One region of the Colwellia sp. MT41 genome, then DNA from elsewhere that is predicted to be linked to it. Evidence: predicted binding sites of a transcription regulator. Region 1 holds the regulator's gene; each other region holds the start of a gene.

Region 1 (4,768 bases):
ATAAAAATAGACAGGTTGTTAAAAATGTCAGTTTACAAGTTAATGCTGGGCAAATAGTTGGCTTATTAGGACCCAATGGCGCTGGCAAAACCACCTCCTTTTATATGATTGTTGGCTTAGTCCCCAATGATGGTGGCACTATCAAACTCAATGGCCAAGACTTAACACTTATTCCTATGCATGAAAGAGCCCGCATGGGCATAGGTTATTTACCGCAAGAAGCATCAATTTTTAGAAAACTCACCGTTAGTGATAATATCATGGCTATCTTACAAATACGTAAAGAGCTTACTGAAACACAACGCGCGGAAAAACTTGAACACCTGTTAGAAGAGTTTCATATTTGTCATATCAAAGATAATACCGGCATGAGCTTGTCAGGTGGTGAAAGACGACGCGTTGAAATTGCCCGAGCATTAGCGGCTGAGCCACAATTTATTTTATTAGATGAACCCTTTGCTGGTGTTGACCCTATTTCGGTTGGCGACATTAAAAAAATAATATTACAATTAAAAGAGCGCGGCATAGGTATATTAATCACCGACCATAATGTTAGAGAAACTTTAGACGTTTGTGAGCATGCCTATATCGTTAGCCACGGTGAAATAATTGCCCAAGGCAATGCCGAGCAAATTCTTGCTAATCAAAAAGTGAGAGATGTATACCTTGGCGAACAATTCACGCTATAGTAAGGCTATACTAAAGCGAAAATGACTAGCTTTAAGCAGAACAATTTAAGAGCAAAGTAGTGATAGATTAGCAAACTATAACTACTAAGAATAATAAATAGGAAATCATATAACCTAGATGCGACCTACACTACAGCTCCGTATTGGACAACAATTAACCATGACTCCGCAGTTGCAACAAGCAATCAAGCTGTTGCAACTGTCAACGTTAGAATTACAACAAGAAATTCAAGAAGTATTAGAGAGCAATCCATTACTTGAGCTTGATGAAAAAGTTGAAAATGAAAATACTAGCGATGAAAACAATCTTGAAGAAGCATTTACAACCAGTGTCTCTGAAACTAACACTGAGCTGACAACAAGTGACGGGAGTGAAGAGCAACCAGCAAGTATTGACGAAATCAGTACCACTGAGGCCATGGAAAAAAAGGAAATACCCGAAGAACTAAATATCGATACCACCTGGGAAGAAAGTTACAGTGCTGGCGTTTCAAATACCGGCGCAGTTAGTAGCCCTGCCGATGATTATACCTATCAAGGGGAAACCACGGACTCCATTCAAGATCATCTATTGTGGCAAATGGAATTAACGCCTTTCACTGATACCGATAAAACCATCGCTATTGCCATTATTGAAGCAGTTGATGATGCCGGTTATTTAACCGTATCACCAGAAGAAATTCTAGAAAGTGTCGGTACAGAAGGGCTAGAGCAGGATGAAGTTGAAGCGGTCTTAAAACGTATTAATATGTTTGACCCTATTGGCGTCGCTGCTCGCTCAATTGCTGATTGTTTACTTATTCAGTTGAATCAATTTAGTGCTGATACCCCTTATCTGAAAGAAAGTAAACTCATTATCAATGAACATATTGATTTACTTGGTAACCGAGATTACCGTCAGTTAATGCGTAAAACCAAATTAAAAGAAGATCAACTGCGTGAAGTTATGCGTTTAATTCAAAGCTTAAATCCTCGTCCAGGTGATGCGGTAATTAAAGGTAATAACCAATACGTTATTCCTGATGTTACCGTTGAAAAGAAAAATGGTCGCTGGGTGGTTGAGTTAAATTCGGACACGGCACCAAAACTCTCTATTAATAAGCAATATGCGGCCATGTCTAAAACAATGAAATCATCAACTAATGATGGTCAATTTATTAGATCAAACTTGCAAGAAGCCAAATGGTTTATTAAGAGCTTAGAATCTCGTAATGACACCTTACTCAAGGTGTCCAATTGCATAGTTCAGCGTCAGCAAGGATTTTTAGAGCATGGTGCTGAAGCCATGCTTCCTATGGTGCTCAATGATATTGCTGAAGCTGTTGATATGCACGAATCCACCATATCTCGAGTGACCACGCAAAAATACATGCACACACCAAGAGGGATTTTTGAGTTAAAATACTTCTTCTCCAGCCATGTTAGTACCGAAAATGGTGGTGAATGTTCATCGACCGCAATTCGTTCTTTAATTAAAAAACTTATCTTAGCGGAAACACCTGCTAAACCGTTAAGTGACAGCAAAATGGCTGATATACTGGCCGAGCAGGGAATAAAAGTGGCGCGACGGACTATTGCTAAATACCGAGAATCATTAGCGATACCACCATCAAACCAACGTAAGAGTTTACTTTAAAACACTACCATAAAAGGATCATGCTTATGCAAATTAATCTTTCTGGCCATCATGTAGAAGTAACAAGTTCATTACGAAAATATGTTGATAGCAAGTTCTCAAAACTAGAACGACATTTTGATCATATCAATAATATTCATGTCGTACTTACCGTAGAAAAGCTTAACCAAAAAGCAGAAGCCAATATCCATATTAATGGCGGTGAAGTGTTTGCCTCAGCAGTTAACGGCGACATGTATGCTTCTATTGATACTCTAGTTGATAAACTTGATCGACAAATCCTTAAGTATAAAGGTAAGATAGCTCAGCACTAAGCTTAGCTAAATCATGAATACGCTTTAAAGTAATTAAAGCCGATAAATCTGGCGCCCTAAGCTAAATGAATTAGCACAGTTGGGCGCCTAAAATAATTAACACCATTATGCAATTATCAGAAATATTAACAACAAGCTGTACCACTTGTGATGTAGAAATCACCAGTAAAAAACGTATTTTAGAAAAAATTTGTCAACTCGCTGCCAAGCAAATCGGTGATATAGAACAAGATGATCTGCTAGAAAGTTTACTTAATAGAGAAAAAATGGGTAGTACCGGCATAGGAAACGGCATTGCCATACCCCATGGTCGATTACCTAATGCCAATAAAGCTGTCGCAGTGTTAATAACAACAGAACAAGCTATTGATTTTGATGCCATAGATAATAGGAATGTAGATGTTTTTATTGCCTTATTTGTGCCGGAAAATAGCTGTAAAGAACACTTAATTACCCTACAAAGTATCGCTAAATTATTTAGTAATAAAAAGATGATTAAGCGAGTTCGCAAATGCCATGATAATCAAGCACTCTATAACCTAATTCAACAAGCTAGTAATACCCTAGATGCCATATAGTAAAGTACACGGATATAAGATATAAGAATGAAACTAATCATAGTTAGTGGCCGCTCTGGCTCGGGTAAATCAGTTGCCCTACGCGTATTAGAAGATCTTGGTTATTATTGTGTCGATAACATTCCAATTAACCTCTTACCGGCATTAATCCATACGGTTATCAATGACTATGAAAACGTTGCCGTCAGTTTAGATGTACGAAATTTACCAAAAGATCCCGAAGATATTCCTGAAATCATTGCCTACTTACCTAGAGCAGTAGACGTTAATACCTTATTTCTTGATGCCGATGATAAAGACTTAATCAGGCGTTTTAGTGAAACACGTCGTTTGCACCCCCTTATAAAGGAGAATATGACCCTTGAGCAAGCGATTACCCGAGAAAAGTCATTATTAGAGCCGATATCAACGAATGCTGACTTATACATAAATACTAGCCAACTTACCCCTCATCAACTTGCTGATTTAGTCAGGGAAAGGATTTTAGGCAAAAAGACCGGTTCCATGGTACTGGTCTTTAAATCGTTTGGTTTTAAACACGGTATTCCAATCGATGCCGATTATGTTTTTGACGCGAGGTTTTTACCTAATCCTTTTTGGGAGAAATCACTGAAGGGCAAAACAGGGGTTGATGCAGAGGTCAAAGATTTTCTTGCCAGCCAAGCGATAGTCACTAAGTTTATTTGGCAAATTAACAGTTTTATGATGACATGGTTACCACACTTAGAACGCAACAATCGTAGTTATGTCACTATAGCTATTGGTTGTACCGGTGGCAAACATAGATCAGTTTATATCGCAGAAATGTTAGCCAAGAATTTCCGTAAAGAGCGCGAAGATATTCAAACGCACCATAGAGATATTCATATAAAATCAACTTAATAAGTGAGCAGAATAATGGGTGCTATAGTATTGCCAAAAAAATCCCAACAAGTGACCATTTGTAATAAGTTGGGTTTGCACGCTCGTGCAGCCACTAAACTTGCACAATTAAGCCAAAAGTTTTCCGCACAAATCACCCTAGAATTAGCGGGAAAAAAAGCCGATGCAGGGAGTATTATGGCGCTGATGCTATTAGCTGGTGGCCAAGGAAAAACAGTTAATATCACCGCACAAGGCGAAGATGCACAACTAGCGTTAACTGAAATATGCCAACTTATTTCTGATAAATTTGATGAAGCTGAATAAAAAAATCGACTAAAAAAGTATCTATCTCAAGATTAAAAAGCTGATAAAAACACTAAGTTACGATAAACTTACGCTGTTTTTAGCTGTTTCCCAAAGAAAGCTGTTTTCTTTTATCCTTAAGTAATCCTCAGTTTCGCTACTTTCACAGCGACACATTCTTACAGGGTTTTCAGTGTACTAAATAGCAAAGAGGCAGAGTAGGCTATGCCAGAAGTATCAGAACAAGAATTTAACCAACAAAGGTTACAACAAGTTAACGAAGCGCTTAGCAGTGGTATGTTCGTCTATGTACGAAAACTGCTGCAACATATGCCGGCCTTCGATCTAGCCCTTATTTTAGAGTCTTCCACAGCAAAAAATCGA
Region 2 (4,768 bases), 610 kb from region 1:
TATAACAGAATGAAAGTTGAGAATAGCCAACTAATGAACTTTAAACTGGTAGGGATACATGAGTAAATTATACAAATTGAAAAAATGGCTGACCTTACAAGAAGCTATAAATCATATTTCAATAGCTTTAGATGAGCCGGTTACAGAAGCAGATATTTATAGGTTTGCTTTAGATAAACATTTAACTTTATCTGTAAACTTTGTAAATGGAACTTGTGCGTATTTAGGTCAAAGAGACACTTCAGATAAAGGGCTTGGGGCTTATTTAGATAAATTTTCTCCGGAAGAAATCAATCTACTAAATGATTTTTGGCTACCTTCACTGGATCATACCCAAGTTAGGTCTATTCGAGGTGTTTGGGATTTAACTTTACTTGGCTCTGAAGCAATCGATCTTGAATTCAATTACCAAAAACTCACATCAGGCGTAGAGGTTAGATCATGGACGCGTAAAGTGCCACTTTACAGGCACAACACCACCACACCCCGTTGATATCATATCAATGTCACCTGAGCAGATAGCTCTTTATATAAAGACAAAAGCCGCTAAGAAGTAATTCAAAGCAGCTTTCGATAAATTCGCTAGTGGCTGTAGTTTTGCCGACCTCACCACTAGCTTATTCATAAGAGAGTATCCCACAATGACACATTTAAAAAAATGCTCATTGCTAGAAACTTTATTTTCTAGGGGTGATCACATTGATATTATCAAAGGTAACTTAGTTATAACGCCAGCAAGTAAACAGCCAGTACCTAAAAAATGGCTTGCTGAAAACTCAACTCGTTTGTTGATAGAAATAGCCGCTTTGCTTGATGTTAATGTTTATATCTACGATAACTATTCAACGGGATATTATGGCAAACATAAAAGCCCAGGAATGACACTACAGTTAATTAATATATCAACAGGTGAGGATTGCTACTTAACCTTTAATGTTGACCTAAAAAGAAGCCGTACAACTAACAATGGGATAAAAGGTAGTTGCTTACCTAAAGGACAATTCCGTATTAGCAAAAAATATAAATTCTACCAATTTTGGCTTTCAACGGGTTTGAGTTTACCCCCAAGATTATCTAGCTTTCATGATTACATGGGGAACTTAAAGCAGTGTTTTTTCATACCTACTTTTGCTCATGGCGCTAAAGTAGAAGATAAAATCATACCTTTGCTTAACCTTTTCCATGGTGAGGTATGGGCTAGGTTTTCACAGCTTAATCCAAACAACAACCGAACAAGTGACATACAACAGCCAGACAAAACACATCAACAAACTACCGATGAATGGCTAAGTGAGTGGGAGCAAGCATGAAAAATGGAATTACCATTCCCACTTGTAAATGGAAAATAATATTCGAAGTATTCTTGGAAATCATATTTAAAATAATGAGGGTTTATATTTAATACCTATTATTTAATTTGCTTGGTGAGTTTTTATTGGGCGATAAATACCAACCTGAAACTGTTTACAGTTTATTGTTACTGCCAACGTTGTACGTTTTAAAAGGCGCACATATTATAATTTCACCCTATTTTGTCGTTGTTAAAATATCCGACAATGAGGTTCAATCTAGAACAGGAATTTTTACCTATAGACTAGATAAGCTTCAGCTTAAAACAGTAGAGAATATTGAAATAGTAAGTACCTTGTTAGGTAAGGAATTTAACTACAGCACAATATATTTATATGCTCATGGTTCATGGTTTGAATTGCTTTATGTAGTTCACCTTGAAGAGATAAAAGCGCAAATAGAAAGTAATTTAGAAAACGTAAGAGGTAAGTGAATTTTCCACATATATTAGCTTGCTATAAATGGCGGTAACTTTCTTCAGGCAATAAAAAAGCACCAATCAATGGTGCTTAATGTTTTACTCATTACTTGAATGTTAGAGTATGAAACAGACTAGATTACTGTTTTTTGAATCTACGTGCTGCTAAACCCATAATACCTAAGGCGAAGATGGCAAGGGTTGTTGGTTCAGGTACTGAGTTAGTACTTAACACACCAGCTTGAGATGAAATAGATACCCTGTAATTACCCACGCTAATTTCATTAGTATTGCTTTCATTAATTCCATCTCTAGCACCAGCTTCATTTAGGTGATAATCACCAATTGCAAAAACATATGTTCCAACATTAAGATTGACAGACATAAAACTATCGTAGTCTTCAGTTGAACCATCGTTTCCAAGTTCACCGTCATCATTTGAGTCAACTAGCGAACCATTAATATCGTTAGAAAATAAATAAATATAACTATCTAAATGATCGTTATTTGTTCCATTATCAAAAAAATCATCATAGTCCCCTTCGTAAGCTAATACATCAAAAGTGAACAGGCCGCTACTTGTAACATTTAATATCCAATGGTCTACTTCTGCGCCTGAGTCGATACGTCCATCAAGAGTAATCAAACCTGCATTAGCAAAACCACTAACAGATAAAACTAATCCAGCAACAGCCGCTTTTATCATTTTTATATTCATCGTATTTTCCTTTGTAATACATTCCTTGAAATAGAAAGGCATTTTAGTTAATGCTTTTCAGCTTAAAGCAAAAATCATACCACTTATAATAAATTACTATTTTTCATCACTTTACCGGTAAATTAACAATGGTAAATTAAAAAGTGTAAAGTTAGTAGACACTTATCCAATCATAAGTTGTTATCTACCTTGGCTTAACAAACATCATCACTATCGCGTTCACGGCCTATCAAGTATAGCCCCGCGCATTAACAACAACCTATCAATGACATTGAATATTTATAAAGGCAGTTAAACCAGCAGTAATACTGTATAGGAAAAGCATAAACATAGAACAGCTCGCCCCATAAGAACCTAAGAAAAGTAGTACGTTAACCCTGTTTTTCGCACAAGATAAACATGATACAATGTAAACATATCCTTACAATAAAGACTTTAATATGACAGCAACTAACAAAACACCTACCAGTAAATACATGGCTGGCGATATCAGGCATTTAATCAACAAAGCCATTCAAGATGAATTAACCAACTTACCAAACACATTAGCTGAAATTAAAGACCCGGTTCAAAGGTTAAACTTCTTAACTAACCTGAACTCTGGATAAGCAGCACTTGCTCAATATTCCCCTTTATCCGATTCTCAGCGTTAACACGTCGATAAATAACCCGTTATTCATAAACGTGTTGCCTTGATAATCGAATAAATTGAAACATTGATAGTGTATATTACTACTTAATCTTGTATATTTTGTTCTTAACAACCGTAAGTCGTTGTTTTTACTTATACATCAAGCACTCATTATCCAGAGTTCAGGTTAACTAAACTTATGCCTTTTGTTTGTGCTCCAATTAAACAAGTTGGTGTTATGACAGCACGTAGGGAAATAGGCGAAGACAATATATCTTAACTTTAGTTTTCAGGGTAAATGACAATGCCTAAAGGTCATCATTACGGCAGAACACAAACAAGGGCTTACACTGGTGAGTATCACCGCATACATGCCAATATATTCAAGTCTTTACTCACTACACCATTAGGTAGTTACTCAATCGACTCTGAATACCTGAGTGCTAATCACCGTAAGCTAGTCTTAAAAGAAAATAAAAATGGTGTTCGTTATGTAACATTCACAATAAACGATAAGCCCCATAAAATAGGCTATGTCTGAGTAAATTGTTGCAAAGGTACCATACTTAATTTATGTGTGAATAACTTCCAAGGTGACACTCATGAATGAACAACAATTTACTCATTTTTTACAGCAGCTTACATTGTTATCGCCGAGTCAGCGACAACGACTTCATCAGAGACTAGGACAGACTGAATTATCGGCAGAAGAAGTTTTATCAGTTCAGGCAACGTTGCAACGATGTCCTCACTGTCAGTCAACGTTATTAAAACCATGGGGTTCAAGCCATGGACTGCCCCGTTATCGGTGTGCAACCTGTCAAAAAACATGTAATCCATTAACTAAAACGCCACTGGCTAGATTACGCCAACGCGATAAGTGGCTAACCTATGCTCAAACATTAATTGATGGGTTGAGTATTAGAAAAGCAGCCAAATTATGCGGTGTTGATAAGAACACAGCATTTCTTTGGCGTCACCGGTTTCTAGAAATCGCTAACACGCATCAAGCGTTGCATGAAGAAGGGATTGTTGAAGCTGATGAAACCTTTTTTCTTGAGTCGTTTAAAGGTCAACGCAACTTACCGCGGCCACCAAGAAAGCGTGGAGGAGTGGGTAAAACAAGAGGAACCAGCGATGATCAAATTCCTGTGCTAGTCGTCAGGGATAGACATAAATCTACCGCGACAGTGATCTTAGCAAAAGTTGATGCCCAGCATGTGGCTGCGGTTTTAACCCCTCTTGTTGATAAAGATGCGGTACTTTGCACTGATGGTGCAGCAGTATATTCCGCATTTTGTAAAACTAAAGGGATCAAACATGAGGTGATCCTTACTAAAGGCCCGAGAACGCGAGGCGCATTTCATATTCAAAACGTCAATGCATTTGATAGCAGGCTTAAAGGGTGGATGAAACGGTTTCACGGTGTTGCAACCAAGTATTTGGGGAATTACTTAGGATGGAGAAGAATGCTAGAACGTTATTCTCATATAAGCCCAGAGATTTGCTTATTTGAAGCTGTTGGACGAATGCCACAATAGCTACTTCAGACATAGCCATAAAATAGCCTTAAAGCTCGATAATCGAAGCGCCAGCAACAAACTATACATAACTTGCCCATACTGCCAAAAACAACGCCAGCACCTTTACG
Region 3 (4,768 bases), 1.2 Mb from region 1:
TCGCCCTTCTCAGCATCGCCACGGCAAGTTTAGGTTTTGCCAATACGGCTAATGCTACCATAGTTGAAATTAAAACATCACTAAGTACAGAAAGCATTAAAGTTAACTTGTTTGATACCACGACACCTGAAACGGTGAAGAACTTCCTTACTTATTTAAATGATGGCCATTACAACAATTCAGTTGTTCATCGAGTCGTTACCGACTTTATTGTCCAAGGCGGCGGTTATCAATTTACCGGTACCTGGCCATTAACACCGCTTTCATCGAATGTTGCTGTGATAAACGAACCTGTTTATTCTAATGTTAAAGGCACTATAGCCATGGCGAAAAAAGGCAACAGTGTTCATAGTGCTACTAACCAATGGTTTTTTAACTTAGCCGATAACAGCGATAATTTAGATCGACAAAATGGTGGTTTTACCGTTTTTGGTCAAGTAATTGAAGGGTTGGATATTGTAGAAAAAATAGCTCTGCTTAAGTTATGTACCTATGACAATTTAGAAGGTATTCCTATGGTCATGGCTGACAATCAAACATGTAATGACATGGGCGCGCCTGGCATGGATAATTTTGTTGTTATTGAATATGTAACTATTATTGATAATTCTGAAGTAACTGACAGCGATTTAATTCCTGTTAAAAATACCCTTATTAATGCAGACAGTGGTGGTTCTATAACCTGGCTTTCGCTGGTTATGTTAGCCCTTGTTTCAACAAGAAAACGTTTTATTCGTTAATAAAAGACTTACCGGCTAATGTCAGTCAGTTAAGAAAGTGAACTGTATTACGCCTTGAGTGGTCATTTATTTGTAGGCGTGAATTTATTCGCGCAATCGATTAAGGCATTAAGCGCGACTGAAGTCGCGCCTACAGCAGTAAAACATGTATTGTCCATTTTTGTTCAGCGAATGACACTCTCACGTTTAGTTTCTGATGACCATCAAGTTCGCCGCCTTGAGCCTAATGCCTAGCAGCTAGTGAAAAACCCAATAAAAAAGCAGCGTATCGTGCTCGATATCGCTGCTTTTTTTGTTTAGTGTAGAGCGTTATTAGTCTCTGACTTTTTAAGCACGAGACTATTAACCTCTGGTGCGCTTAACCCCTAGTAAACTCTGGATAAGCTTCCATACCACAGTCAGAGATATCAACACCTTCATACTCTTCTTCAGCGCTGACACGAATACCCATGATTTTCTTCAGAGCAAACCAAACAACAAAGCTAGTACCAAATACCCAGACAAAGATAGTAGCAGCACCAATCAATTGCCCACTAAAGCTAGCTGATGAGTTGGTAATAGGTACGATTAACAAACCAAAGAAACCAACCACGCCGTGTACTGAAATAGCACCGACGGGATCATCAATCTTAATTTTGTCCAGAGCAAGAATTGATAACACCACAATCACGCCAGCAATAGCGCCAAATAGAGTTGCTTGTAATGGTGACGGGGTAGAGGGTTCAGCCGTAATGGCCACAAGTCCTGCTAAAGCGCCGTTTAATGTCATGGTTAAATCGGCTTTTTTGAATAAGATTTTAGCAAAAACCAAAGCGGAAATTGCGCCAGCTGCCGCGGCAGCATTGGTATTTAAAAACACCATAGCCACAGAGTTAGCACTATTAATATCGGCTAGTTTTAATACTGAACCACCATTAAAACCAAACCAACCCATCCATAAAATGAACGTACCTAAGGTTGCCATCGGCAAGTTAGCTCCAGGAATGGCATTCACTTTACCGTCTTTACCGTATTTTCCCTTACGAGCACCTAATAATATAACACCTGCTAAGGCGGCAGAAGCACCCGCCATATGGACAATGCCTGAGCCAGCAAAGTCTGAAAAGCCTAAGTCAGCTAAGGTATATAAACCAAAGACGGCTTCACCGTTCCAAGTCCAGCTACCTTGCATAGGATAAATAAAACCCGTTAATACCACAGTAAAAGCAAGAAATGCCCACAGTTTCATACGCTCAGCAACAGCACCTGACACTATCGACATAGCAGTGGCAACAAACACTACTTGGAAGAAGAAATCAGCCGCATTGGAATAAACAGCGCCACCCTCAAAGCCGGCTTCAGCAGACTCGGCTAATACTGCAGCAACCAGTGCATCAGCATCACTAGCGCCATCAAGGGCAATGCCATTTAAGAAAACGCCGCCGCCATACATGATATCGTAGCCAACAATAAGATACATAATACAAGCAATGGCATAAAGCGCGACATTTTTGGTTAGAATTTCAGTGGTGTTTTTGGCACGTACTAAGCCAGCCTCTAACATAGAGAAGCCCGCAGCCATCCACATAACTAAGGCACCACACATAAGAAAGTAAAAGGTATCTAATGCATATTGTAATTGAAAAATATTTTGTTCCATAATTACTATCCCTTAAAGTGCTTCAGAGTCTTGTTCACCCGTACGAATACGAATGACTTGCTCTAGGTTGAAAACAAAAATCTTACCGTCACCAATTTTACCGGTGTAAGCTGCTTTAGTAATAGTTTCGACTAAACGCTCAACCATATCATCATTAACAGCAATCTCCAGCTTCACCTTGGGTAAGAAATCCACCTGGTATTCTGCGCCGCGATATAATTCGGTATGACCCTTTTGACGGCCAAAGCCTTTGACCTCACTGACTGTGATCCCCTCAACGCCGATTTCAGAAATGGCCTCTCTGACATCGTCTAATTTGAATGGTTTAATGATTGCGCTAATTAGTTTCATGTTTACCCCTAGTTATTGTTCTTTTTAATGACTAACAACTTGATAATACAATTCACATGCCAACATAAAATAACACTATTAATTAATCACTTAGATATAATGGTGTTTTTTTTAGCTAGCAAAATGCACCACGAGTGTGCATAAAGATAAGCCGCTGGGTTCATCTGGTGCAATAGGCTAGGCTAAATAATAAGCTGAGGAAAAATGACTATACTTGCGGATAGCTTTACCTAGGGGGAACGAGGTAAAGCCTTAAACTATGATGATTTTTCACTATTATAAAGCTTTAACTATTATAAAGTGCACTAAAAGCTTTCACTGAAAAATATTGAGTAGTTGCTCACCTACCTTCAATACCGGTACACCACGTAGGCCAGTAGCGGCAAACTCTTTTTGCCCCTTGGCCGTTTCATAACCTAAAAGCAATACCTTGCTGTGCAAGGTAACGTTTTGCCGTTTGGCAATGCGGACACTTATCTGTGGTATACAAGACAATACGTTTCATTTCTTTGCCCTATTCAGAGTGGCATACCATAAAATGCTAGCCACTATTTTACCCTAGTTGCTCGCTTAATCTGTAACTCTTTATCGGTGCCCTTACTGCCATTATCTAATAATAACGCCAATAAAATACCAACAAGGCCAAGCTAGAGCAGAGTTGTAACAAACTTTGATTCAAATCAAACTAGCTAGCGCAATGCGGTGTAACAATCATGCCATCAGTTACTAATACCCATAATAATAATAACAAAGCTAACTAACCCACTTAAAAAACATGACCTTAGGATATTATTATGAAAACAACCGTAAACACGTTTACCTTATCGCTAATCAGCGCCGCTATTTTCGCGGCTCCTGCTGCCTTTGCCGGTAACACTGAACATGGCAGCAGCATTACGGCAGCACTGAGTGATAGCAGGGTTAAAATTGAATTACGGGCCCGCTATGAAAGCGTCAATCAAGATGGCATAGACAAAAATGCTTCCGCGTTAACATTAAAAAGTCGCCTCACGGTTAATACGGGCAGTTACAGTAATTTCTCCATGGCCATAGAAGTGGATAAAGTTGATGCTCTAGTAGATGATTACCATAGTAAAACTAACGGTAACACTGACTACCCTGTGGTTGCCGATCCTCAAGGCACAGATGTCAATCAAGCTTATATTCAATATAAAAATGATGGTTTTAGCGCCGTTGTTGGTCGCCAACGTATTTTACACAACAATCAACGCTTTGTTGGTGGTGTTAGCTGGCGTCAAAATGAGCAAACTTATGATGGCGTTCGTACCCAATATACAGCCGATAATTTTTCGGTAGATTATAGCTATATCCAAAACATTAATGACATTACCGCTAACAATATTAAAGGTGACTTCCATCTAGTAAATGTCCATTACCACCTCAATAAAACTCATAAAATCTCCGCTTTTGCCTATCTGTTAGACTATGACGATATGGCTAACTATAACAAGGCTAGCACTACCTTAGGGGCACTATATAACGGTAAATTTGGTAAGGTTTTAGTGAATGCTAGTTTAGCCAGCCAAAGCGATAGTGCCGATAACCCAACGAGTTACTCAGCTAGGTATATTAATGCCGAAGCAGGTTATAACTTTGGCCCACTAACTCTATTAGCTGGTTATGAATTATTAGGTAGCGATAATGGTGTTGGTTTTAACACACCACTAGCCACCAAACATAAGTTTAACGGTTGGGCGGATAAATTTTTAGGTACTCCGAGTGAAGGTCTCCAAGATGTTTATATAACTGCTAAGGGTGAAATTTCTGGGGTTAAATGGGCGGCAACTTACCATGATTTTACCTCTGATGTCGGTAGTATTGATTTTGGTAGTGAGCTTAACTTAATAGCCAGTTATCAATTCAATAAAAACTATGCTGTTTTAGTTAAAGCTGCTAATTATGCTGAAGGCGATGCAGAGCAAAAACCAACGGATACTAATAAATTATGGCTGCAAGTGACGGCTAAGTTCTAAGCACTAACGACCACCATAGTCACTTAAAGACGTAATCTAAAAAG
Region 4 (4,768 bases), 960 kb from region 1:
TAATTTGTTATGGTTAGTCGAGGGTTCAACCAGCTATTTACAATACCAACTGTTATTACGCGGGAATTTAATGACGACAGATGAATTTTTTAGCGCACTTGCTAAGCGAATTACTGCGTATATGCATAAACCTGGTCAAGCAAGTCAAACCGTGGCACAAGCAAGTTTTGATGCTTGGATCAGCGAGGGTGGCGATTATGGTAATAATCATAGTGTCAATATCTATGCTGAAGGATTTCTAGCTTCTTGGTTATTAGATTTTGATATTCTCAATAAAACAGACTTAAGTAAAAGCTATCGTAATGTGCATAACCAGCTATACCAACAACATCGCCTACCAAAAAGTTATAAAGAAGCGGATGTGCTTAAGATATTAAAACAAGTGACGGGTAGCAATTATCAAGTTTGGTGGCAAGACAATATTCACGGTACAGCAAAAATAGATTTTAGTTTATTACTGGCTAAAGCAGGACTGGCAATGAGTTATGCTAAAACTGGTGAGGATAAGTCGAGCAAGCAAACTAAGGTATGGACTGGCCTTAACACTAAATATGGTACTCAGGGTTTAGTTATTTCTTCCGTAGAGCAAGACAGTCCGGCCTGGCATGCTGGCTTAACCACAGAGGATGTTATTGTCGCGGTAGATGGCTTACGCATAGTAGATAAGGATCTGGTTAATCGTCTAAAAGACTTTAAAGCAGAGCAAACCATTGAGTTCACTTATTTTCGCCGAGATAAACTAATAACGACTAAGGTTAAACTTAGCGCTATCGCTAAAAATAAATTAAAAATTATTGTTATAGCAAAGGCCAGTCAGCAGCAAAAGCTATTTTTTAAGGCTTGGACTGGTCTTGACTTGCCAGAAAAAACACCAGAGTGAAAAATAAGCATTAAAGCGAAATAGTATTTCGCTTTAATGCTTTTCGCAGAAAGTAAGCTGGGTTATTGACGTAAGGTTCTGGCAAAAGGGGCTTGCTCAGTATGACTACTTCTAAACGGGTTGATGTCTAACCCTCCGCGTCGAGTGTAGCGTGCGAAAACGGTAAGCTCATCAAGTTGGCAAAATTTTTGCAAATCACAGTATATTCTTTCGATACATTGCTCATGGAACTCATTATGCTGGCGAAAGGAAATCAAATATTTTAATAGTGTGGCATGATCTATGGCTTTACCGCGGTAGTGAATATAAATACTTGCCCAATCAGGTTGATTGGTAATTAAACAATTAGACTTTAATAAATGACTAACTAAATGCTCCTCAACTTTAGCACTTTTATCTTTTTTTTGTGCTTGAGCTAGTAACTGTGCATCATATTGATAGTTATCTATGCTGATATCTGCACCATCGATACAAATACAATTATCTGGTTTTTTTGCAATAGCTAAAGCGGGACAGTGATCGACCGCAAATAAACGTACTTTTGCTGGCGAGCCGGCAATGTTTGATAAGTCCTTAATTAATATTTGCTCAACGTCTTTGATACTGGCAAAGCGTGTTTGATTAAAGCTATTTAAATACAGCTTAAAAGACTTTGACTCAACAATGTTGTCACTGGTACAAGCAAAGCGAAACTCAGCGACTGCAACTACCGGTTTGCCCTTTTCATTGAGCCAAGAAAGTTCATAGCCATACCAGACATCTTCGCCAATAAAGGGTAAATTGTTTGGATCTAGAGCTAAGTCATCTCTATTTAAACTTCGAGGTACTCCTTGTAGCAATTCTGCGGTATATTCGCTGCAATATTCTGTACTTTTACCCAGTGTTAACTTGCTTAGTTCCGTTGCATTTTGATAATTGGCCATAAATTTTTCAGTAGTGAGCTAGTATCTTGCTATTTTAAAGGATCTTTTCTTTATATGACATCTACAAATAAAACTTTAGCGCAATCACTTTTAGCCTTTAGTAAAGACTTTAGCCAACAACACATCAAGCAATTTGGACATTTACCTACCAGAGAGCATGATGAGCAATGGTTATCACCTTGTGAATTAGGTCCACATGATGATAGTCATCATTATTGGCAACCCGTGGCGGTGAAAACTGAGTCAGTCACGGATGAAAATACCGAGACGCTATCTTTTAGTAATGTTGAGTCGGCATTAGATCTTGAACTACATCCGGATATAAAGACTTATTTCACCACTATTTTCAGTGGCGAAATTGTAGCAGAGTGTAGTGAAGGGCAGTTATCACTGCTTTTTGCTTGGAATAGGGAAGATTTTGACCGTTTACAAGAGAATATCATTGGTCATATCTTAATGAAGCAAAGATTAAAGCAGGCTGAAACCGTGTTCTTTGCTGTTACCGATGAAGAAGATATGATTATCTCTGTCGATAATACTAATGGTGAAGTTTGGGTGGAACGTGTCGGTTGTCAACCACATAAAAAACTCAGTGATTCATTAGTCAGCTTTATCGGTCAATTAACGCCAAAGAGTTTAGTTACTGATACTAAAATAAAGAGCTAAGATGTTATTTTTTTTGATTGACTTGCTCAGTTAAGTTTTTGATAAGCAGTTTTACTTCCGCTAATTCATTTTTTATCTCGGTTAACTCTTGCGCTAATGACTGCTGAATTATTTTCTTTACCGCGCCATTTTCAACGAGAGAGTCTAGTAGGGCAGTGTTATCGTTGCTCGATTTGTCTTGACTAACTTGCTGTTCTTTAACACTTACTGGTGCAATAAAGTCGGGTTGGTGTTGCCAGTTTTTTAATGTGGTGATTAATGTGGCTAACGGAGTCCGTTGGCTCAGCTTTGCTTTTACCAAGGCTACGGTTGGTTTTTTGCCTGCATTGGCAAGTTGGTTTGCACAGATTAAAATTTCATCGATAATTGTCATTTTACTTACTGATTAAAAATAATTAATTAATTTAACTATATTTTAGCCAATATAACTAAAAATGTCTGCAACTTCATTGATGTATTTTAAAAAATATCATCTATTCAATGACTTATGTGGTTGGCTTGTTTTTTGCAATTCTGAGTAAAGGATTATTATAACAATTACATTTTACCTCTAGGGAATATAGATATGAAAAAATCAATACTTGCTTTACTCATTGCTGCACCACTAGCAATGACATTATCTGGTTGTGTTATTAAAATAAACGATGATGGTATTGATCATGGTTTTGTCAGCGATAGTAAAGATCGTGCCTACAACAACCGTAAAAAAATTGCTAACGTTCAATTGGGTGCTTCTTTTATGGATATGCAGGCAAACTTAGGTGTCGCTGATTTTTCTGAGACTTATACTGACGGCGATGATACGGTGCGTGTTTTATATTATCGTACCCAACGTAAACATAAAGATGGTTTAACAACAAAAGATGAATGTACTTTCTTACAGTTTATTAATGGCAAATTAGTTGAAACCGGTAATGGTGGCGATTTTTTGAAAACTCAACAGGTAAAAGCTAACTAATTATCTATTATTACTATTACTTAAATGCCTCGCTTAGCGGGGTATTTTTTTATCTAAATTATATGGCTTTCATGGTAGTTAAACGAATTATATTTGACCTGTTTGAAATTATGCTGCTATGGTGAGTTGTTAGGTTAGCAAATAATCCACCGTCAGAGTAGGAGAATATAATGAGTGAAACCGAATCGGTAGAAAATAGTATTGATGACAATTTAGACCAAAACGTTAATATTCGAGCGACTTATTTGAGTGCTCATGAGTTGAAATTAGCAGCGTCACTTTTATATCAAGCTTATCATGATGACCCCGTTTTTTTAGAGATATTTAATAGCGATAAAGAAGATTATGAGCAACGTCTTCGTGGTGCTATTAGAGAAGAACTCAATGCTTTTTGGCAAGCAAAACAACCCATGATTGGTTTGTATCTCGGGGAATCTATGGTTGGTGTCGCCTGTATTAACAGCCCAGATGAAACCTTGGCAACTGATCGTTTTTGGCATTGGCGTCTTAAAATGCTATTAAATGCCGGTTACTTTAGTACTAAGCAGATGATGAAAAAAGAACAAATTGTCTTGGCTGCTGTCCCCTTAAAGGTTTTCCATTTCCTATCATTTATTGCTGTTCATCCTCTGCATCAGCAGCATGGTTTTGGTCATTACTTAATGGCCGCCGTCAATACTGTTTTGGATGAACACCCAGATAGTGAAGGGGTAGCCGTTTATGCTACCTCAGAAAAATTTAAAGAATTTTTTAAGCATGTTGATTACCAAACGGTTAAAGAGGTATCGGTAGGAAACGTGTGTGGTGCGGTAATGGTTCACTATCGAGATAAAGTGGAATAGCTGCACTTTATTGGCATATTTTAAGGCTATATTAGGCCTTATCTCTCTCAAGTAATTCCCTTAATAAAAAATAGCACCGACAAAGTGCTATTTTTTTTGTAAGACATGTCTTACAGCTTTGTGAGATATATTGGCAATTTCTGCTGCAATGTGGAATGGTTGATCTGTAACATATTGTTTTTTGTATGTTTACATGAATTATCGCTTGTTACATTGTTTTTACATTTAGAGTTTGCTTGTTAATACGCATCGATAAATGAAATTTAGGTGTACTATTAAACATGTCAGGAAGACAAGGAGCAGGGGGCTTCAGCGTTACTTGTAACGTGATTAGGGACGATGCATGTTGCTAAAATGGAATTGCAGCGACATAAGGACTTACTGAGGACAGTAAACATAACTTACGGATTGAGTTGAGTCAATAGGATGCAATGGATGCAAGTCAAGGATGATATGAGTAGGGATGCTTGTGTAGCGTATAGGGAGAGCCTAAAGCTGG

What was found. Region 1 encodes sigma-54, which starts transcription at its own class of promoters, with help from an activator protein. Its sites were predicted from a motif close to GTTGGCACGNNNNTNGNNT; they were not measured.
Region 2: the regulator sigma-54 is predicted to act here: its motif matches at 2,552-2,570, upstream of CMT41_RS19395 (DVUA0089 family protein).
Region 3: the regulator sigma-54 is predicted to act here: its motif matches at 2,776-2,794, upstream of glnK (P-II family nitrogen regulator).
Region 4: the regulator sigma-54 is predicted to act here: its motif matches at 2,962-2,980, upstream of CMT41_RS12010 (DUF3192 domain-containing protein).

The regions. Positions count from the first base shown of each region.
Region 1 is NZ_CP013145.1:3,756,701-3,761,468, forward strand. Features, by position in the region: gene lptB (LPS export ABC transporter ATP-binding protein) at 1-689, shown strand, start outside; gene CMT41_RS15905 (RNA polymerase factor sigma-54) at 808-2,325, shown strand; gene hpf (ribosome hibernation promoting factor) at 2,352-2,639, shown strand; gene ptsN (PTS IIA-like nitrogen regulatory protein PtsN) at 2,747-3,217, shown strand; gene rapZ (RNase adapter RapZ) at 3,245-4,099, shown strand; gene CMT41_RS15925 (HPr family phosphocarrier protein) at 4,130-4,405, shown strand; gene mgtE (magnesium transporter) at 4,610-4,768, shown strand, end outside.
Region 2 is NZ_CP013145.1:3,146,561-3,151,328, forward strand. Features, by position in the region: gene CMT41_RS13445 (hypothetical protein) at 59-493, shown strand; gene CMT41_RS13450 (hypothetical protein) at 642-1,310, shown strand; gene CMT41_RS13455 (PH domain-containing protein) at 1,436-1,783, shown strand; gene CMT41_RS19395 (DVUA0089 family protein) at 1,908-2,486, opposite strand; gene CMT41_RS19220 (hypothetical protein) at 2,927-3,094, shown strand; gene CMT41_RS13465 (hypothetical protein) at 3,422-3,658, shown strand; gene CMT41_RS13470 (IS1595-like element ISCosp3 family transposase) at 3,720-4,658, shown strand.
Region 3 is NZ_CP013145.1:597,388-602,155, reverse strand. Features, by position in the region: gene CMT41_RS02610 (peptidylprolyl isomerase) at 1-740, shown strand, start outside; gene CMT41_RS02600 (ammonium transporter) at 1,099-2,379, opposite strand; gene glnK (P-II family nitrogen regulator) at 2,392-2,730, opposite strand; gene CMT41_RS19445 (glutaredoxin family protein) at 3,140-3,235, opposite strand; gene CMT41_RS02585 (alginate export family protein) at 3,525-4,724, shown strand.
Region 4 is NZ_CP013145.1:2,800,532-2,805,299, reverse strand. Features, by position in the region: gene CMT41_RS12030 (M61 family metallopeptidase) at 1-880, shown strand, start outside; gene queF (NADPH-dependent 7-cyano-7-deazaguanine reductase QueF) at 943-1,803, opposite strand; gene syd (SecY-interacting protein) at 1,858-2,469, shown strand; gene CMT41_RS12015 (hypothetical protein) at 2,474-2,842, opposite strand; gene CMT41_RS12010 (DUF3192 domain-containing protein) at 3,035-3,427, shown strand; gene CMT41_RS12005 (GNAT family N-acetyltransferase) at 3,598-4,269, shown strand.